2 regions of the Rhizobium sp. PAMB 3182 genome follow, and region 2 is predicted to be linked to the other one. Evidence: riboswitches for the same ligand, from Rfam matches in the RefSeq annotation. Region 2 holds a riboswitch; the other holds the start of a gene.
The links. Region 2 has a riboswitch for S-adenosylmethionine ahead of metA (homoserine O-acetyltransferase MetA). Riboswitches for the same ligand answer to the same signal wherever they lie in the genome.
Positions count from the first base shown of each region.

Region 1: it holds a riboswitch for S-adenosylmethionine, as region 2 does, so the genes downstream of both, ACU5AZ_RS07610 (O-succinylhomoserine sulfhydrylase) here and metA (homoserine O-acetyltransferase MetA) in region 2, are expected to answer to the same signal.

Region 1 covers NZ_CM128607.1:1,523,271-1,533,838, reverse strand. Annotated here, with positions in the region: gene argF (ornithine carbamoyltransferase) at 1-80, shown strand, start outside; gene ACU5AZ_RS07635 (Hsp33 family molecular chaperone) at 128-1,114, shown strand; gene ACU5AZ_RS07630 (cupredoxin domain-containing protein) at 1,291-1,635, shown strand; gene ACU5AZ_RS07625 (FTR1 family iron permease) at 1,654-2,490, shown strand; gene apaG (Co2+/Mg2+ efflux protein ApaG) at 2,525-2,917, opposite strand; gene ACU5AZ_RS07615 (CDP-alcohol phosphatidyltransferase family protein) at 3,121-3,747, shown strand; gene ACU5AZ_RS07610 (O-succinylhomoserine sulfhydrylase) at 3,773-4,957, opposite strand; SAM riboswitch at 5,002-5,080, opposite strand; gene ACU5AZ_RS07605 (2'-deoxycytidine 5'-triphosphate deaminase) at 5,157-6,251, shown strand; gene ACU5AZ_RS07600 (methyl-accepting chemotaxis protein) at 6,306-8,534, opposite strand; tRNA gene ACU5AZ_RS07595 (tRNA-Gly) at 8,761-8,834, shown strand; gene ACU5AZ_RS07590 (UDP-glucuronic acid decarboxylase family protein) at 8,970-9,908, shown strand; gene ACU5AZ_RS07585 (glycosyltransferase family 8 protein) at 9,966-10,568, opposite strand, start outside.
Region 2 covers NZ_CM128607.1:2,305,094-2,315,661, reverse strand. Annotated here, with positions in the region: gene ACU5AZ_RS11260 (thiamine diphosphokinase) at 1-34, shown strand, start outside; gene ACU5AZ_RS11255 (ABC-F family ATP-binding cassette domain-containing protein) at 38-1,861, shown strand; gene ACU5AZ_RS11250 (gamma-glutamylcyclotransferase family protein) at 1,858-2,448, shown strand; gene ACU5AZ_RS11245 (hypothetical protein) at 2,510-3,727, shown strand; gene ACU5AZ_RS11240 (COG1470 family protein) at 3,894-5,075, shown strand; gene ACU5AZ_RS11235 (ABC transporter ATP-binding protein) at 5,072-6,016, shown strand; gene ACU5AZ_RS11230 (ABC transporter permease) at 6,003-6,959, shown strand; gene ACU5AZ_RS11225 (AAA family ATPase) at 7,137-7,976, shown strand; SAM riboswitch at 8,221-8,300, shown strand; gene metA (homoserine O-acetyltransferase MetA) at 8,380-9,324, shown strand; gene ACU5AZ_RS11215 (vWA domain-containing protein) at 9,349-10,533, shown strand.

The sequences.
Region 1 (10,568 bases), 780 kb from region 2:
AGTCTGTTGTCTTTGATGAGGCGGAAAACCGCCTGCATGCGCAGAAGTCCATTCTGGCCTGGTGCCTCGGGGCCATCTGATACGGCGCCGCCTCGTTTCGCGCGCCGAAACTTAAGGAGTATCCGCCATGGCGGAAGAAACCACCAAGCTCGGCGAATTCGGATTCGCCGGTGATGATCACGTCGTGCCTTTCCAGGTGGAAGGGCTCGACGTTCGCGGTCGCGCCGTCCAGCTCGGCCCGATGCTCGACGCCATTCTGGGCCGCCATGACTACCCCGTGCCGGTTGCCCGGCTTCTGGCGGAAGTCATCACGCTCACCGTGCTCATCGGCACGTCGCTGAAGTTTGAAGGCAAGTTCACCGTCCAGACGAAAAGCGACGGTCCGGTCGACCTGCTCGTTGCCGATTTTTCGACGCCCGACAGCATGCGCGCCTATGCCCGCTTCGACGAGGAGGCCCTTGAGCTTGCCATCAGCGAAGGCATGGCCGAGCCCGAGCAGCTGCTTGGCACGGGCGTCCTCGCCTTCACCATCGACCAGGGTCGCTTCAGCCAGCCCTATCAGGGCATCGTCGCGCTCGACGGCGCGTCGCTGGAGGAAATCGCCGGCACCTATTTCCGCCAGTCGGAACAGATCCCGACGCATATGCGGCTTGCCGCGGCCGAGCTCTACGATCGTGACGAGGACGGCAAGGCCCGGCATACCTGGCGGGCCGGCGGCCTCATCGTTCAGTTCCTGCCCGAAGCGCCGGAGCGCATGCGCCAGCCGGATCTTCCGGGTGGTGATGGCGACGACAATGCCTTGCCGATGTTCGAAGACGATGCCTGGATGGAGGCCCGCACGCTCGCCGAAACGATCGATGCGGACGAATTGACCGATCCGCAGGTAGGCTCGGAGCGGCTGCTGTTCCGGCTGTTCCACGAACGCGGCGTGCGGGTCTTCGAACCCCAGCCGGTATTCGATCGCTGCTCCTGTTCGCGCGAGAAGATCGGCGGCGTGCTGAAGGGCTTCTCGGCAGAGGAGATCCTGGCGAGCGAGGAAGACGGCAAGATCGCGGTCACCTGCGAGTTTTGTTCGACGACCTATGTGTTCGACGCCAACGAGGTGATCGAATAAGGCCGGTCCGCTGCTGCTTCGGGCTTTCTTGGCCGAGAACGTCGGGCCGCGCCGGCCGGAGATGCGCTGCCTGCGACATAATATTTCTTGATAAATGATCTCATGATATTAAGGCTGCAGCAAATCTGATGGCCCGGCAACCTGCCGGCCATCGCCAACGATCCGGAGTTGACCCGATGAAGGAACGCATGACCATCGCCGTGGCCGCCATTGCCATTCTGGCCGGTACGGCCTTTAGCGCCGCGACAGCCGCTGACGTCAAGACCTACGAGATCACCTTGAGCAGCGAGAGCTTCAGCCCTCAGCAGATCAGCGCGAAGGCAGGCGAACCGTTCCGCATCAAGCTCCACAACAAGACGGAGTTGCCGGTTGAGCTGGAGTCGGGCGCGCTCGGTTTTGAAAAGATCGTCGAAAGCGGCCATGACATCGTGGTGAACGTGCGGGCGCAGGAGCCTGGCACCTACGACTTCTTCGACGACTTCCATCCCAAACAGTATGTCGGCCACGTCGTCGTCGAATAATGTGACGGAGGAAGAGGCATGCTGGGCGCACTGGTCATTGTTTTCCGCGAGATTTTTGAAGCCGGCCTGATCGTCGGCATCGTGCTGGCCGCAACCCGGTTGGTTGCCGGCAGCCGCTGGTGGATCGCCGCCGGTGTTGCCGGAGGCATCGCCGGAAGCGTGGTGCTGGCCGCATTTGCCGGCGTCGTCTCCGAATGGGCGGATGGCTTCGGGCAGGAGCTCTTCAACGCCGGCATCCTGGCGATCGCCGCCGTCATGCTGATCTGGCACAATCTCTGGATGGCGCATCACGGGCGTGAACTCGCCGCCGATCTCGCCGCCACCGGCAAGGCGGTCAGCGACGGGCAGCGTTCGCTGGCAGCGCTTGCGCTGGTCGTCGGCATCGCTGTCCTGCGCGAAGGCGCCGAAATCGCGCTCTTCATGTACGGCATCATCCTCGCCGGAGGCGACAGCTGGTCGTCGCTGGCGCTCGGATCGGCACTCGGCCTCGTTCTCGGAGCCGGCGTCTCGGCGCTCACCTATTTCGGCCTCGTGAAGATTCCGATGCGTCACCTGTTCTCGGTGACGAGCGTTCTCATCACCTTCCTCGCCGCCAGCATGGCGTCGCAGTCGGCAGCCTATCTGGAACGCGCCGGCAAGATCGACTGGCTGTCCGCGACCGCGTGGGACACGTCCTGGCTTCTCGAGGAAGGCAGCATTCCGGGCCGTCTGATGCACACCATGTTCGGCTACTCCCAGCAGCCGAGCGAGTTCCAGGTCCTGGTCTATGTCGTGACGCTAATTGCGGTCGTCGTCGCCACCCGCACGCTGGCAGCCCGTGGGCACCAGCCTGCCAGCCATGCGAATGCCGGATAGTCCTCCCGACCGGAGGCGCGGCTGTTAAACTCTGTCAGTTGAGGGTGCGGGTCATGTCCGGCGTGTCGAGCGAGAAGGCCGGAATGTCGACCTCGAACAGTTCGCCCTCATCCGTCGACATCTGGTAATGGCCGAACATGACGCCGGACGGAGTGTCGAGCGGGCAGCCCGATGAGTATTCATAGGAATCGCCTGGCGACAGCCGCGGCTGTTCGCCGACGACGCCGGGACCGCGCACTTCATCGACCTGGCCGTTCTGGTCCGTGATGTGCCAGTAGCGGCTGATCAGCCGGACGGATATGTCGGAATTGTTGGAAATGACGATCCGGTAACCCCAGACATAGCGGCTGTCTTCCGGATCGGACTGTTCCTCCAGATAGTAGGGCTCCACCACAACTTCTATGTCCCGTGTCAGCGCGCGATACATACCGGACACCTTCCTTAAGATTTCATAAACGATATCGTATAGCCTGCCGGTTGCGTCAAGCCGGATGCCCGTACTCAAGTATTAAAAACCAGAAATGAACGCGGTTTTTGCCGTTAATCATAATAGGTTAGGTTAATATGTGCGTGCTCATAGGCAAGCCGGTTTTCGGGGTGCGGATGAATAAGGCAAGGGGAGGGAGACGCATGCTCGACGGTGCAATCAGAAAGCGCATCGATCCGCACCTGCGGCAGACGGGCGAATGGCTCGCGGAACGGGGCGTCGGCGCGGACACCATGACGTTGATCGCTTGCGGCCTGGGCCTCTTCTCTGCGGCCCTTGTTGCCTCCGGTCACGGCTGGCTGGCACTGCCGTTTCTGCTTGCCAGCCGGCTTGGAGACGGTCTTGACGGCGCCATTGCCCGTGCAACGCGCAAGACCGATTTCGGCGGCTTTCTCGATATCGTCCTGGACTTCGTGTTTTACGGCGCCGTCCCTCTCGCCTTCGTCATCGCCGACCCGGCGCGAAACGGCATTGCCGGCGCCGTCCTTCTGTTTGCCTTCTATGTCAACGGATCGAGCTTCCTCGCCTTTGCCGTCATGGCCGAAAAGCGCCGGCTGACGACCGATGCGCGCGGTGAAAAATCGTTCTATTTCACAACGGGACTGGCGGAAGCGACGGAGACGATCGCCGTCTTTGCGATTGCCTGCCTTTGTCCGGACTGGTTCTGGTGGTTGGCCTATCTCTTCGCGGCGCTTACGCTTTATACCGCTGCCGCCCGCATCCTCTTTGCCAAGCGCATCATGCGGGAGGAACGGCCGGGGCATGAGTGACGCCCCGGCGGTCTGATATGTGGGGTCAGTATTTGACCTTGTCCAATGCCTGTTCGAGATCGGCGACCAGATCTCCGCCGTCCTCGATGCCGAGCGACAGGCGCACGGTTCCGGGCGAAATGCCGAGTTCGGCCCGGGCTTCGTCGGTGAGGTTCTTGTGCGTGGTCGTCGCCGGATGGGTGATCAGGCTTCTGGTGTCGCCGAGATTGTTGGAAATCTTGATGATCTGCAGGGCATCCTGCATCGCGAACGCCGCTTCCTTGCCGCCCTTCAGCTCGAGGCAGACGAGCGTGGAGCCGGCCTTCATTTGCTTTGCAATGATATCGGCCTGCGGATGGTCCTTGCGGCCGGGATAGATGACCTTGGCGACGGCCTTGTGTTCGGCGAGGAAGTCGGCGGCTTTTGCAGCATTCTCCGTCTGCTGCTTGACGCGCAACGGCAAGGTTTCCAGACCCTTCAGCAGCACCCAGGCATTGAACGGCGACATCGCCGGCCCGGTGTGGCGGAAGTAGTCGTGCAGGTTCTCGTCGATCCACTTCTTGGAGGACAGCACGATGCCGCCGAGGCAGCGGCCCTGGCCGTCAATGTGCTTGGTGGCCGAGTAGACGACGACGTCGGCGCCGAGTTCGAACGGCTTCTGGAAGAGCGGCGTGGCAAAAACGTTGTCGACGATCAGCGTGGCGCCGACCTGCTTGGCGAGCTTCGAGACGCCGGCGATGTCGACGACTTCCAGCGTCGGGTTCGTAGGGCTTTCCAGGAAGAAGACCTTGGTGTTCGGGCGAACGGCGGCTTCCCAGTTGGCGAGATCACGACCGTCAACCAGCGTGCAGGTCACGCCGTATTTCGGTGCGAGCGTCTCGATGATCCAGCGGTTGGAGCCGAACAGCGCGCGGGCCGCGACGATGTGGTCGCCGGCCTTGACCTGGCAGAGGATGGAGGACGAAATGGCGGCCATCCCTGATGCGGTGGCGCGCGCGTCTTCGGCGCCTTCCATCATGCACATGCGCTTTTCGAACATGTCGTTGGTCGGGCTGCCGTAGCGGGCGTAGATATAGCCTTCGGTCTCGCCCTTGAAACGGGCCTCGGCCGACGCCGAGTTCTCATAAAGGAAGCCCTGCGTCAGGAAGATCGATTCCGACATTTCGCCGAACTGCGACCGGATCGAGCCGCCGTGAACGAGTTGGGTTGCCGGTTGCCAATTCTTGCTCATGCCATGATCACTTTCCAAAACAAAAAAACCGGCCGCAAAAGCAGACCGGTTTCAACCCGGTCTTTTTAGCCACTTGTTTAACGTGGCTGCAAGCCGACCGGCCAAATCACCACGGGATAAGGAGCCAAATACTCCCCATCACCGCTTGCGTCAATTCCTCGAGTTTGGTTTTGTGCCTGACACTTCAAGGACGGGACATATGGCAAGACAGACGGGCATTCTGGCGGACGGCGCCATTCGCGAACTTTTCGAGGCCGGCAGGCTGAAGAGCCAGGCGGAACTCGACATCGACCAGGTGCAGCCGGCAAGCCTCGACCTGCGTCTCGGCGCCAAGGCGTTCCGGGTGCGGGCAAGCTTCCTTCCGGGCCCGAGCCACCTTGTCTCCGACAAGCTCGACCGGCTGAAACTGCATGTTATCGACCTCTCCGAAGGCGCGGTGCTGGAGACGGGCTGCGTCTACATCGTGCCGCTGATGGAAAGCCTCGATCTGCCCTCCGGCATGTCGGCTTCCGCCAATCCGAAGAGCTCCACCGGCCGTCTCGACATCTTCACCCGCGTCATCACCGACTACGCCCAGGAATTCGACAAGATACCGGCCGGCTATTCCGGTCCGCTCTATCTGGAAATCTCGCCGCGCACCTTCCCGATCGTCGTGCGCAGGGGCTCGCGCCTGTCGCAGATCCGCTTCCGCATCGGCCAGCCGCTCTTGAGCGAGACCGAATTGCTGGCGCTTCACAGAAGCGAGACTCTGGTCGCCAGCGACACGCCGAACGTGTCCGGCGGCGGGATCGCGCTGTCGATCGATCTCAAGGGTAGTGCCGACGACGGCCTGATCGGCTATCGCGGCAAGCATCACACCGCCGTCGTCGATGTCGACGAGAAGGCGGCCAACGAGGTGTTCGATTTCTGGGAACCGCTCTACAGCCACGGCCGCGAGGAACTGATCCTCGATCCGGATGAGTTCTATATCCTGGTATCGCGCGAAGCCGTGCACGTGCCGCCGCTTTATGCCGCGGAAATGACGCCCTATGACCCGCTGGTCGGCGAGTTCCGCGTTCACTATGCCGGCTTCTTCGATCCCGGCTTCGGCCATGCCGGCGCCGGCGGCACGGGATCGCGCGCCGTCCTCGAGGTGCGCAGCCACGAGGTGCCGTTCATCCTCGAGCATGGCCAGATCGTCGGGCGTCTTGTCTACGAACACATGCTGGAAAAGCCGCATTCGCTTTACGGCTCCGGCCTTGGCTCCAACTATCAGGCGCAGGGCCTGAAGCTCTCCAAGCATTTTCGCACCTGACATCATCGCCGGAGACGCAGAACCGGACTTCTCACGGCTCCGCGTCTCCGTGTTTCAGGCAGCCGAGTAGCGCATTGACAGGCCGGCACTCTTTCGCCGCTCCGGGCCCTCGTAGGCGCTATCGTGCTTTTCGTCGCGCGTCCTGAACCGGGCGAGCTTCTCGTGCAGATGGTTGACCCGTGCGGTCAGGTCGTGGATTTCGCGTGAACTGTCGATCACCATCTGGGTGTTTTGCGTCGTGATCTGCTCGATTTCGGAGATCGCGTGATTTACCTCGGTCAGTTGCGCGGACTGCTCCGTCGTGTTGCTGGCGATGATGGAGACCAGCCCGCTGGTTTCGGAGATCTGCTCGATGATCGCGGTCAGGACAGTGCCGGTCTCCTCCACCAGGGAAACGCCGGACTTCACCTGGTTCGAGCTTGCCGAGATCAGGTGCTTGATCTCCTTGGCGGCATGTGCGCTACGCTGCGCCAGTTCGCGGACTTCCTGGGCGACGACGGCAAATCCCTTGCCGGCTTCGCCGGCGCGTGCGGCCTCCACTCCGGCATTGAGCGCCAGGAGATTGGTCTGGAAGGCGATGTCGTCGATCACGCCGATGATCTGGCCGATCTGGCTGGAGGATGAGTTGATGGCCCCCATCGCCGCCACCGCCTGCCGAACGACATTGCCGGATCGCTCCGCCTGCATCTTGCTTTCCTGGGCGGCGTGCATGGCGCGTTGGGCATTGTCGGCCGTCGAGCGCACGGTCTCCGTCAGGATGCGCAGAGCGTTCGAACTGGTCTCCAGCGAACGGTTCTGCTCTTCGGTGCGGGCGGCGAGTTCATCGGAGGTGAAAGCGAGGGCGTCGGCACTGCCGTTGATTTCACGCGACGTGGTGCGAATGTCGGACATCGTCTTGCGCATCATCTCCACGGTGTCATTGAAGTTGCGTGCCATCGGCCGAAAATTCTCGGAAAGATCGAGGGACATGCGCTTTTCGAAGTCGCCGTTCGCCAGGTGGTCGAGCGCCGCCGAGAGGGCTTCCAACGCGGCCGCCTGCTCCTGGGCGATGCGCGCCCGCTCGAGGTTCTGCGCCTCCTCCTCGTCGGCCTTCATCGCAGCGACCCGCAGCTCTTCCTGCCGCTCGCGCTCGCTCTGCTCGCTGACCATGACGAAGATGCCACGGACGGAATCGGCCATCGCGCCGATTTCATTCCTGCCGAGCGAGGGTATCGAATGGATGTCGCCCCGGCCGGCAAGCAGGTCGCGCATGGCCTGGGTCAGGGCCTTCAGGGGGCGCAGGACGGTTACGGCCAGCGACGCCGGAATGAGGATCGACAAGGTGGCGGCAATTGCGATGGCGGCCAGAAGCAGGATCACCTTGTGGTGGATGTCATCGCTAAGGCCGTCGGCGATCGTGCCGACCTCGGCCAGCGATGCTTCCTGAAGGGCGATCATCTTGCTGATCCGCTCGCTTGCATCGGCAAACCAGGCGGCGGGATCGAGGCCGGACAAGTCCGCTTCGCTGCCACGCCTGATCAGGTTGTCGCGCATTCCGTCGAAGCTCGTGAATGCTTCCTGCCTGAAGGTGGCGCCGGCCTCAGCGCGTCTGTCTGCGTCCTGCAGGGCGAGGAAGCGATCCATCAGCACCGATTGTGCGCCGCCGAACTTGCTGAAGGCCGTAAACTGTCCGTCCGCGAACTTGCCGGAGCTGATGATGCCGGCGCCCATGCCGCGCTCCTGGCCCGCCAGTTCGCTGGCCAGCATGAGTTCGTTGACGGCCATCAGCTGAAACGTCACATCCGAATGAAAGGCAAGCCCGGTCAGGTCGGTGTTGAGCTGCAGCATCTTGCCGATCAGGCCGGTATAGAAGCCGAAGGCATCCTTGCCGGGAAGCGCTTGGCCGTCGATGGAACTCCGGATCGTGCCGATGCGGGCAAGCTCCGTCTCGATCTCGCCGATCAGTGCCGGGACGCTGACATCGGCGACCGCGAGCTTTTTGGCGACGGACGCTAGATTGCCCGCGACCACGTCGGTCGCCGCTCGCGCCTTGCGCATCGGCTCGCCCATCTTTGCGCCGGCGGAGCCGATGAAGCCGGCCGTGGTGCCGCGCTCGACCTGGAGCGTCTCGATCAGCCGCCCGATCTGGGCGACGTCGCGGCTGACCTCGGCGATCAAATCCATGTTGCTTTGCGCACGCCACATGTCACGCACAATGATAACGGAAAGAAACAGGGCCACCGTCGCCGGTATCATGACGGCCAGCCAGAAGCGCTTGCTGACCGAAATGTCGGAAATTGTCATGCCATTACCCCCGAATGAGCCGATCTGACGAATACTGTGCATTTTGTCTTGGGGGGCCGTTTGGGAGAGAAGATATTTTATAAATGCCTAATACACCTTTAACGTCCATCGTCCTGAAATATTGGGATCATCACGGTTGCATTTCGGCGGCCGGTTCACACTAGGGCAACCGGCCTTCGCGCGGTGACTTGACATCCTCGGCAACCTCATGAATGTGTCACTGCGCGCGGGTGTAGCTCAATGGCAGAGCAGCAGCTTCCCAAGCTGAATACGAGGGTTCGATTCCCTTCACCCGCTCCAGTCGACCGATCCACACCCGCTTCCGCCGCCCTTCTCTGGTTTGCGCTCTTTCTTGCAAGGATGGCGAGGGTCATGTTTTGACAGTCCGCCGCGACTCTCTTAGACCCGGATAAACGGACGAGAGGACGTGAGAGTATGAACGCAAGGATTTTGGTCACCGGAGGTGCCGGCTTTCTCGGGTCGCATCTGGTCGAGCGGCTTTTGGAGCGTGGTGACGAGGTGCTCTGCGTCGACAATTTCTTCACCGGCACCCGCCGTAATGTCGAGCACCTGATCGGCCATCCGCGCTTCGAGCTGATGCGCCACGATGTCTGCTTCCCGCTCTATGTGGAAGTCGACGAGATCTACAATCTCGCCTGTCCGGCTTCACCCGTGCACTATCAGCACGATCCCGTGCAGACGACGAAGACATCCGTTCATGGCGCAATCAACATGCTGGGGCTCGCCAAGCGCGTGCGGGCGAAGATCCTGCAGGCTTCGACATCCGAGGTCTATGGCGACCCGAGCGTCCATCCGCAGGTCGAAGGTTATTGGGGCAACGTCAACCCGATCGGCATCCGCTCCTGCTATGACGAGGGCAAGCGCTGCGCCGAGACCCTGTTCTTCGACTACTGGCGCCAGCACAAGCTCGCCATCAAGGTCGTGCGCATCTTCAACACCTACGGTCCGCGCATGCACCCGAACGACGGCCGCGTCGTCTCCAACTTCATCGTCCAGGCGCTGAAGGGCGAGGACATCACGATTTTCGGCGAAGGCCAGCAGACCCGTTCCTTCTGCTACCGCGACGATCTCGTCGAAGCGATGATCAGGATGATGGGGACGGGAGACGATGTGGTCGGGCCGGTCAACATCGGCAACCCCAACGAGTTCACCATCCGGGCGCTGGCGGAGCTTGTGCTGGAACTGACCGGCTCGTCCTCGAAGCTCGTTTTCAAGCCGTTGCCGCAGGATGATCCCGTCCAGCGTCAGCCGGACATCGCAAAGGCGAAAGAGCTGTTAGACTGGCAGCCAACGGTGGAGCTGCGCGAAGGGCTGGAGAAGACGATCCGGTATTTCGAGGGGTTGATTGTTTAATCTTGTGAACTCAGATCGCTGGCTTCTTTTTTAGGTGGATGCGGGCGCCGAAGCCCTTCACTGGGAAGGCTTAAACAAGATCCTGAGTTTGTTCAGCCTCTTGTCGATAGACTTCCGCCATTTTTGAATCTTCAGCTGGATTGGAGTCATCAGGGGGCGGTCACCCCAGGCGGTCTGGCTTCTGTGTTTGAGATACGCCGCTGTCTCCGGGTGCTTGCAGCCTCTCCTATTGGGTTTTTTATGGGTAAAGTGAACAATGCTCGCAGTTGAATAATCGGTAAAGTTCTTGCCCGCGTTGTATTCGGCAGGGAGCTTGAGAAGGTGGTCCTGTGAAGCAATGATTAAGGCGTCTTGGTCCGGGCATCGCATGTTGATCGCTCCGCTGGTTACTGCGCCGATAGCTTTCTGGGTCAGTCCAAGTCGATTCCAATTGGCAACGTCAAAGAGCAATACGCCAGAATTAAATATGGGACTTCCGGTTCTGAGGCCCAGCCGACGGGTGACCTCTTCTCTGCCTGGTTCTGCAACCGCGGCCAGGGCCTTCTCACCCATTTCCAGTTCAATGAGGGGTTTCAGGCTCTTTTTGACGATGATGTCTGCGTCCAAGTACAAAATCTTGTCGGTCTTGTCGGCAAACATTTCCGGAAGGAAGAGTCGAGC
Region 2 (10,568 bases):
CCTCGCCCGCCCCTATGACATGACAGGAGCCTGACCTTTGGCGCCCCCCATTCTCAAACTCGACGACATTCACTTGAGCTTCGGCGGCGCGCCGCTTCTCGATGGCGCCGGCCTGCAGGTCGAGCCCGGCGATCGCATCTGCCTTGTCGGCCGCAACGGCTCGGGCAAGTCGACGCTCCTGAAGATTGCCGCCGGTCTTGCCGAAGCGCAGTCGGGCGAAGTCTTCCGTCACCCGTCCGCCACCATCCGCTATCTGGAGCAGTCACCCGATTTCGGGGATTTCGCCACCGTTCAGGCCTATGCAGAGGCCGGCCTCGGCCCCGGTGACGACCCCTACCGCGTCACCTACCTTCTGTCGCATCTCGGATTGACCGGCGAGGAGCATCCCTCGACGCTGTCGGGCGGAGAAGCCCGCCGTGCGGCGCTCGCCCGCGTCATGGCGCCCGAGCCGGATATCCTGCTCTTGGACGAGCCGACCAACCATCTCGACCTCACCACCATCGAATGGCTGGAAGGCGAACTGAACGGGAGCCGCAGCGCGCTCGTCGTCATCTCGCACGACCGGCGCTTCCTCGAAAAGGTCTCCAACGCCACCGTCTGGCTCGACCGCGGCACTTCGCGCCGTCTCGACCGGGGCTTCGCCTTCTTCGAGGAATGGCGCGACAAGGTGCTGGAAGAGGAAGAGCTCGAGCAACACAAGCTCGGCCGCGCCATCGAGCGCGAGGAACACTGGCTGCGTTACGGCGTGACCGCACGGCGCAAGCGCAACGTCCGCCGGCTCGGCGAACTGCACGCCATGCGCGCCGAGCATCGTTCGCATCGCGGCCCGCAGGGCACGGTGCAGGCAACGGCGGTCGAGGCGCGTGAATCCGGCAAGCTCGTCGTCGAGGCGGAAAAGATCACCAAGAGCTTTGGCGACAGGACGATCGTCCAGCCGTTTTCGACCCGCGTCCATCGCGGCGACCGCATCGGCCTCGTCGGCCCCAACGGCGCCGGCAAGACGACGTTGCTGAAGATGCTGACCGGCCAACTGGCGCCCGACAGCGGCACAATCAAGCTCGGCACCAATCTGGAAATCGCCACGCTCGACCAGAAGCGCGAGGACCTGAACCTCGAGGACACGCTCGCCCACTACCTGACCGATGGCCGCGGCGAGAACCTGCTCGTCAACGGCGAGCAGAAGCATGTGACCGGTTACATGAAGGACTTCCTGTTCCAGCCGGAACAGGCGAGGACGCCTATCCGCAATCTCTCGGGTGGCGAACGGGCGCGGCTGATGCTCGCCCGCATTCTGGCACGGCCGTCCAACCTGCTGATCCTCGACGAGCCGACCAACGATCTCGACATCGAGACGCTCGACCTTTTGCAGGAGATCGTTTCCGGTTTCGCGGGAACTGTCATCCTTGTCAGCCACGATCGTGATTTCCTCGACCGCACCGTGACCTCGACCATCGTTCCCGCCAATATCGAGGCGCCGGATGGACGCTGGATCGAATATGCCGGCGGCTATTCCGACATGCTCGCCCAGCGCAGGGGCGCCGAGCAGGAACGGAAGAAGGCGGAAAAGGCAGCCGAGAAGCCGAAGAGCGATCAGCAGGCGAAGCCGGCCGCCGACAAGAACAAGGGCAAGCTCTCCTACAAGCAGAAGTTCGCACTCGAAAACCTGCCGAAACAGATGGAAGAGGCCGAAGCCAAGGCGGCGAAGATCGAGGAGAAGATGGCGGACCCGAACCTCTTTACCAAGGACCCCGCCGGCTTCAACAAGCTTGCCGCCGAACTCGAGGCCCTTCGCGCGAAGATCACCGCCATGGAGGAAGAGTGGCTGGAGCTGGAAATGCTGCGTGAGGAGATGGAAGGCTGAGCACGAGTTTCCGCCTCTACTTCGCCTACGGGTCGAACATGCTGCCGGCGCGGCTTTCCGCGCGCTGCCCGAGCGCCCGGGTCGTTGGCATCGGCTCGATAGCCGGCTATGCGCTGGACTATTCCAAGCGCGGCCGGGACGGGTCGGGCAAGGCGACGATCGTTCCGGCGGAACCGGCGGACCGGGTCCACGGCGTGCTTTACCGGCTTCTGGCCGATGATATCGTGCTGCTGGACGAATTCGAAGGACATCGGCGCGGCTATGACCGACTGGACGAAGTGCCGGTCGAGCAGGCAGGCGCCTCAGACGTGCGGACAGCCTGCACCTACATCGCCGAAGATGGCGCCCGCGATGCGGACCTTCTCCCCTTCGACTGGTACCGCGCCCTCGTCATCGCCGGCGCCGTCGAAAACGGCCTGCCTCGCCCTTACACCGAAAGCACCCTCGTCGTTACCGCCGTAGCCGACCTCAACGAGCGCCGGCAATCGCAGCTGGAAGCGCTTCGGCTGCTGAAGGACGGCGGCCATGCCGGCCTTCTGGAGCCACTGGCCGCAACCCGCTTCGCGGCGGCCCATCTGCGCGGCTAGGTCGACGCCGGTCGAACTTGGCGGCTATCCATCGCCTTCGCGAGGGGTTAAGCATCCGATCATGTCGACCAACATCATCATGATCCTCACCGCCGCAATCGCGGCGATCATCCTCTTCCGGCCGACGCTGCTCGCTTCGCCGACATGGCGGGCGACGGTGACACCGCTTGCCTCGATCATCGGCTCCGGTTTCCTCGTGGCCGGTCCCGTCCTTGCCCATGTCGCCGGCAACTGGGCCTGGGCGGCCATGCTGTTCCTCTGCGTTGCCGCCTACATGTTCGGGGCGGCGATCCGCTACAACATCGCGCATGTGGAAGAGATGGTCGAGGCCGGTGAGACGGGGCCGATCCTGTTTCTCGAACGCGCCTCCGATCTGGCGCTTGCCTTCGCCTATTTCATCTCGGTCTGCTACTACATCAATCTCTTCGCCTCCTTCGCGCTGAAGGCCGACGACATCGTCGATCAATGGACAGGCAGGATCATCGCGACCGTCGTCATCGGCGCACTTGGATTGATCGGCACGCTGCGCGGCTTGCGGGCGCTGGAGCATGTCGAGGTCGCCGCCGTCGCCATCAAGCTAGCGCTGATCGCCGGCCTCATCACCGCTCTCGCCTATGCCGCCTTCCTCGCGTTCAACGGCGGCACGTTTCATCTGGCGGAAATCAACCACGACACCGGCGGGGAAAGGCTGAGCGTCCTGCTCGGACTGATCATCCTCGTCCAGGGCTTCGAAACCTCCCGCTATCTCGGAAACACCTATGACCGCCGGACACGCATTCGCACGATGATCTACGCGCAGGGGATCGCAACGGCGATCTATCTCGCCTTCATCCTGCTGGTCACGCCGTTCTTTCCGACGGACCTGCCGGCCGTCGGCGGCGAGACTCAGATCATCGACATGGTCGCCTCGCTGGGCAGCGCGGCCGCCCCGCTGGTCATCCTGACGGCCCTCGCATCGCAACTTTCCGCCGCCATGGCCGATTTGAACGGCGCCGCCGGGCTCGTCAACGGTGCGACACGCGGACGCATTCCGGTCAGGGGTGGCTATCTCGCGACCGCGCTGGTGGCCATCGCGGTCACCTGGTCGGCCGACATCTTCGAGATCATCTCCTATGCTTCCAAGGCATTCGTTCTCTACTACGGAATCCAGTGCGTTCAGGCACTTCTGGCAACATTGGAAGTAAAGAAGCGCGATATATTGCCGCAGAGAATTGTGTTTATCGCGGGTATAGCGCTTGCCGTTCTGGTGCTTGTTTTCGGCACGCCGGCCGCTGCTTAAGGCTTTTCTGACATTACGAGCTTGTAATTTTCCTGCCCGACTTTGGTCACATTTCGGGCAAAGCGTTTCCTTGTTCGCGCCACGGTCCGACCGGCCGGGGAGCGGGCACGCCACCACAACGAAGTCGAAAACAAGCCTCTAAGAAATCAGATTCGGGAGTGATGCGATGAATCGCTTACGCCGCCTTTCATCGGTGACCATGGTTACCGGTGCCGCCTTGCTGTGCTCAATTCCTGCCATGGCCCAGCAGGCCGACATGAAACCCTCGGGCCTCTGGCTCACCACCGATTATCCGGCCATTACCGAACGCATCGGGGAGGATGCGACCCTTTCCCTCAGTCTTGCCAATTCCAACGAACCGCCCGCCCGCGTCGAATTCAACGTCAACGGCCTGCCGGACGGTTGGAAATGGGAGCTTGACGGCGGGGGCAAGCCGGTCAAGGCCGCCATGGTCACCCCGGACGAGAACCGCAGCCTGCAGCTGAAGGTCAGCGCGCCGAAGGACGTCAAGGCCGGCACCTACGACTTCACCGTCATCGGCCAGACCGCCGACGGCCAGTCGCTGAAGCTGCCGATCACCATGACGCTCGCCGCCGCCGACCCGGACAAGGTGACGATCGAGCCGAAGCTTCCCGCACTTCGCGGCACGCCCCGGTCCAATTTCGACTTCGACCTGACGATCAAGAACGACAGCGCCGAAGATCAGACCTTCAACCTGCTCGCCGACGCGCCGGCCGGCTTCCAGACCACCTTCAAGGAACAGTACGGCAGCCAGGAGCTGACCAGCCTGCCCTTCAAGCCCGGCGAGACCAAGACCGTGAAGCTCTCGGTCACCCCGCCACGTGACATTTCCGCCGGCCAGTACCCTGTCGCCGCCGGCGCTTCCAACGACAAGGTGAAGGCCGCGACCAAGCTGATGCTCGACATCACCGGCCAGCCGAAGGTGGCGCTCGCCGCGCCCGAAGGCCGCCTCTCCGGCCGCGCCGAAGCCGGCAAGGAAGAAACCTTCGACTTCACCGTCTCCAACTCCGGCTCGGCGCCTGCCGCGAACGTGTCGCTGAATGCCAGCGCGCCGCAGGGCTGGAAGATGGAAGTCGATCCGAAGACCATTCCGGAACTCGCTCCCGGCAGCGACCAGAAGTTCGCCGTCCACATGACGCCCTCCGACAAGGCAATTGCCGGCGACTACATGGTCACCGTCTCGGCCCGCGGCGACGGCGTGTCGGATAGCTCCGACTTCCGCGTCACCGTCACCACCTCCACCATGTGGGGCCTCGCCGGCCTCGGCGTCATCGGCTCCGCCGTGATCGTTCTTGCCTTCGCGGTTGCCCGGTATGGCCGCAGATGAGCACGCCGGTCATAGAGGCGAAAGGCCTCCGGAAAGCCTATGGCCACCACATTGCGGTGGATGGCCTTGATCTGACAGTCGAGCGGGGCGAGGTCTTCGGCCTGCTCGGACCGAACGGAGCGGGCAAGACGACGACCATCCTGCTCCTGCTCGGCCTCACCGAACCCTCCGGCGGCGAGGTTCGTGTCCTTGGGCACGACCCCTACCGCGATCCACTCGCCGTCAAGCGGCGGGTGGGCTACCTGCCCGATGCCGTCGGCTTCTATGATTCGATGACGGCGCGGGAGAACCTCGCCTACACCGCGCGGCTCGCCGGCATTCCCGGCGATGAGGCGGCAAGGCGGATCGTCGAGGCAATGGATCGCGTGCGTCTCGGCCATGTCATCGACCGGCGCGTCGCCACCTTCTCGCGCGGCATGCGCCAGAGGCTCGGCATTGCCGACCTCCTGGTGAAGGCCTGCGAAGTGGCGATCCTCGACGAGCCGACCTCGGGCCTCGACCCGCAGTCGACGCAGGAACTGCTCGACCTGATCGTCAAGCTGGCCGGCGAAGGCATGACGATCGTGCTCTCCTCGCACCTTCTGTCCATGGTGCAGTCGATCTGCTCGCGGGTCGCGCTGTTCAGGAAAGGCAAGGTCGGCCTGATCGGCAAGGTCAGCGATCTGGCAAGCCAGGTGCTCGGCGGCGCCTATGTCATCGAGATCGACGCCGAGAACTGCGATGTCGCGGCTGTCGGCGGCGCCATCGACGGAGTGAGCAACGTCACCACCACCGGAACCGGCCGCTACCGCATCGACGCGGCTCGCGACGTGCGCGACGAACTGGCCGAAAAGATTGTGCAGTCCGGCGGCAGGCTGAAGGGCATGTCGATGGACCGCTCGAGCCTCGACGAGGTCTATGTCCGCTATTTCGAGGAGGGCGACCGCGATGAAGCAGCGTGAAGGATCTCCTTTCAAGGGTCTCGCAACCGTCGCCATGAAGGAGGCGGCCGATCACATGGGCAGCCCGCGCATGCATCTCGTCATGCTGCTGGTCATCCTGACGGCGATCGGCTCCATCTACGGCGCCATCGGCCAGATCAAGAACACGGTCGGGGAGGATCCCTTCCTGTTCCTGCGCATCTTCACCACCGCGCAGGACCCGTTGCCGTCGTTCATCGCCTTCCTGGGCTTCCTCCTGCCGCTGGTCGGCATCTCGCTCGGCTTCGACGCGATCAACGGCGAATACAATCGCCGCACGATGAGCCGCATCCTGTCGCAGCCGATCTACCGCGACGCGCTGCTTGCCGGAAAATTCCTCGGCGGGCTGATGGTGATCGGCATCTGCCTGATCACCCTCTGGCTGCTTGTCACCGGCATGGGCATCATCATGCTCGGCCTGCCGCCTTCCGGCGAGGAAATCCTCAGGGGCCTGACGTTCCTGCTGATCTCGCTCGCCTATGCCGGTGTCTGGCTGGCGATCTCGCTCCTGTTCTCCACGCTCTTCCGCTCGCCGGCGACCTCGGCGCTGGCAGGCCTGACGCTGTGGCTGATCTTCACGATCTTCTGGAGCATGATCGCGCCGCTGATCGCCAGCGCCATTGCGCCGGCCGATCCCTTCAACCCGGTCACCATCGTTCACCAGGCGGAAATCGGTCAGGCGCTGTCGCGCATCTCCCCGAACACGCTCTTCGGTGAGGCGACGATGGCGATCCTCAACCCCGCTACCCGCTCGCTCGGCCTCGTCTTCATGAGCCAGTTGCAGGGGGCGATCATGGGCATGCCGCTGCCCTTCGATCAAAGCGCACTTCTGATCTGGCCGCAGCTTTCCGGCCTGATCGCAGCAATGGTCGTGGTCTACACGATCGCATATGTCTCCTTCCAGCGTCAGGAGATCAGAGCGTAGGGCGTGCCGCCTGAAAGGCGGGGACCGGTTTTGGAGTAGCGGTGTTCTCCTTAGGCAGGCCGGTCTCCGCTTTCGCTCTGCAGAACCCGGCGGAAGTCAATTCCGCCGGGTTTTCTGTTGCCCGCGTCCCTCTCAGGCAATAGGTCTAGGTGGTTGAACAGCGGGAATGAACGAACGATGCGTTTTGAAGGAACGGAAGAATACGTCGCCGGCAAGGACCTGATGACGGCGGTGAATGCCGCGATCCGGCTGGAGCGACCGCTGCTGGTCAAGGGCGAGCCCGGCACCGGCAAGACGGAGCTTGCCCGCCAGGTGGCGAGCGCGCTCGGCCTCGACCTCCTCGAATGGAACATCAAGTCGACCACCAAGGCACAGCAGGGCCTTTATGAATATGACGCGGTCTCCCGCCTGCGCGACAGCCAGCTCGGCGACGAACGCGTCCATGACGTGAAGAACTACATCCGCAAGGGCAAGCTCTGGCAGGCCTTCGAGGCCGACCGAAAGGTCGTGCTGCTGATCGACGAGATCGACAAGGCCGACATCGAATTCCCGAACGATCTCCTGCAGGAACTCGATCGCATGGAGTTCCACGTCTACGAAACCGGCGAAACGATCGCCGCCGCCAACCGGCCGATCGTCATCATCACCTCCAACAACGAGAAGGAACTGCCAGACGCCTTCCTGCGCCGCTGCTTCTTCCACTATATCCGCTTCCCCGACGCAGAGACGCTGGAGCGCATCGTCGAGGTTCACTACCCAGGCATCAAGCAGTCGCTGGTTCGCGCCGCCCTCACGCAGTTCTACGAGATTCGCGAGACGCCGGGCCTGAAGAAGCGCCCGTCAACCTCCGAGGCGCTCGACTGGATCCGCCTCCTCGTCGCCGACGACGTCGATCCGATGAGCCTGCGCGGCGATGCGAAGAACGCCCTGCCGAAACTGCACGGCGCGCTGTTGAAGAACGAACAGGACGTCCACCTGTTCGAACGCCTGGCTTTCATGGCAAGGCGAGACGGCTGAAGCTTTCGCTCACCAACACAAAGTCCCCTCCCCAACCCCTCCCCACAAGGGGGAGGGGCTATCTCCCGCGGCACTCTTCACCCAGCCCGCTATCCTGATCATCAGGATGCTTATGGAAGCAGAGGCAGATTCGGCGGCAAAGCCCCTCCCCCTTGTGGGGAGGGGTTGGGGAGGGGCATGGCGCATGTCCATATTCCCCTGAGTGCGCTTTTTCTTGATTCTCATTCAAGTTGGCGCTATTTCATAGGCGTTCCGTGGTGATTTGGCCGGCCGGCTTGCAGCCACGTTAAAGAAGTCGCTAAAAAGGGCCGCGGACAAACGAATGTTCCAAGGACCGGTTGCGATTTCGCCGCCGGTTTTTTTGTCTTTGGGCTCGCGCCCGACCGCATGAAGGATGACTACGATGCCGATCAGAATTCCAGACGAACTCCCCGCCCGCGACATTCTCGTGCGTGAAGGCGTTAAGGTCATGGATGAGAAGACGGCGCTCCGGCAGGACATCCGGCCGCTGCAGATCGGCCTCCTGAACCTCATGCCGAACAAGATCAAGACGGAGACGCAGATCGCCCGCCTCGTCGGCGCCTCGCCGCTGCAGGTCGAGCTGACGCTGGTGCGCATCGGCGGGCACAAGGCGAAGAACACGCCCGAGGACCATCTGATCTCCTTCTACAACACCTGGGACGAGGTGAAGGATCGCAAGTTCGACGGCTTCATCATCACCGGCGCACCGATCGAGACGCTGCCCTTCGAAGACGTCACCTATTGGGATGAGTTGAAGCAGATCCTCGACTGGACCGAGACCAACGTCCATTCGAGCTTCTTCATCTGCTGGGGCGCGATGGCGGCGATCTGGCACTTCCACAAGGTGCCGAAGTACAATCTGCCGGCAAAGGCCTTCGGCGTTTACCGCCACAAGAACCTGAAGCCGGCATCGCCCTATCTGACCGGCTTTTCCGACGACTTCCAGATTTCCGTCTCGCGCTGGACCGAGGTGCGCAAGGAAGACCTGCGCGCAGGCTCGGGCCTGGAACTGCTGATGGAATCGAACGACACCGGCGTCTGCCTGATCTCCGAGGAAAAGTGCAACCGGCTCTACATCTTCAACCACGTCGAATATGACTCGACGACGTTGGCGGAAGAGTATTTCCGCGATGTCGAGGCCGGCACGCCGATCAAGCCACCGCACAACTACTTCCCGGATGATGACCCGACCAAGCAGCCGCTCAACCGTTGGCGCAGCCACGCCTTCCTGCTGTTCGGCAACTGGATCAACCAGGTCTACCAGACGACACCCTACGATCTCGCCGAGATCGGCCTCGACCGGATGGATCAGCGGCTGACAGGCTGACCGCGCCGGCCTATAGTCGCCTGCATGTTCATCCCGTTCTTCCTGAGCCTGAAGCAAGCCGGCGTCCCCGTGACGCTGAAGGAGTTTCTGACGCTGCTGGCAGGCATGGAGGACGGACTGGCCGACTATGATGTCGAGGCCTTCTACTACCTCGCCCGCACGGCGCTGGTGAAGGACGAGCGCTTCATCGACCGTTTCGACCGGACCTTCGCCGAATATTTCCGCGGGGTTGAAGCCGTTTCGGGATCGGCAGCCGGTCCGTCGGACGCCGCCATACCCGAAGAGTGGCTTCGCCGGCTCGCCGAAAGGCACCTGACGGAGGAAGAAAAGAAGCTCGTCGAGAGCCTCGGTGGCTTCGAAAAGCTGATGGAAACGCTAAAGGAGCGGCTCGCCGAGCAGAAGGAGCGCCACCAGGGCGGCAACAAGTGGATCGGCACCGCCGGCACCTCGCCCTTCGGTGCCTATGGCTACAATCCGGAAGGCGTGCGCATCGGCCAGGAAACCTCGCGCCACCGCCGGGCGGTCAAGGTCTGGGATCGGCGCGACTTCGCCAATCTCGACGACACGGTCGAACTCGGCACGCGCAACATCAAGGTCGCGCTGAAACGGCTGCGGCAATGGGTGCGGCAGGGAGCGCCTGACGAGCTGGACCTCAACGGCACCATCCGCGCCACCGCAGAACATGGCTATCTCGACGTCCAGACGCGGCCGGAGCGGCGCAACGCCGTCAAACTTTTGATGTTCTTCGACATCGGCGGCTCAATGGACGATCATGTCCGTGCCGTCGAAGAACTGTTTTCCGCGGCCAAGGCGGAATTTCGCCACATGGAATATTTCTACTTCCACAATTGCATCTACGAGGACGTCTGGAAGGATAACAATCGCCGCTACGGCGAGCGCACCCCGACGATGGAACTCCTCAATACCTACGGACCCGACTACAAGGCGATCTTCGTCGGAGATGCCTCCATGGCGCCCTACGAGATCACCCATCCTGGCGGTTCTGTCGAACATTGGAATGCCGAAGCGGGGGCAGTCTGGCTGAGACGGATCACCGACCACTTCCGGAAATCGGTATGGCTCAATCCCGTCAAGGAATCCTATTGGCACTACACCACGTCGATCGGCCTGCTGAGCGGCCTCATGGCAGGCCGGATGTTTCCCCTGACGCTCGGCGGACTGGAAAAGGCCACGCGGGAATTGTCTTGAAGTCTGCCCTGCGCCATGTATGCAATTGCCTGCCT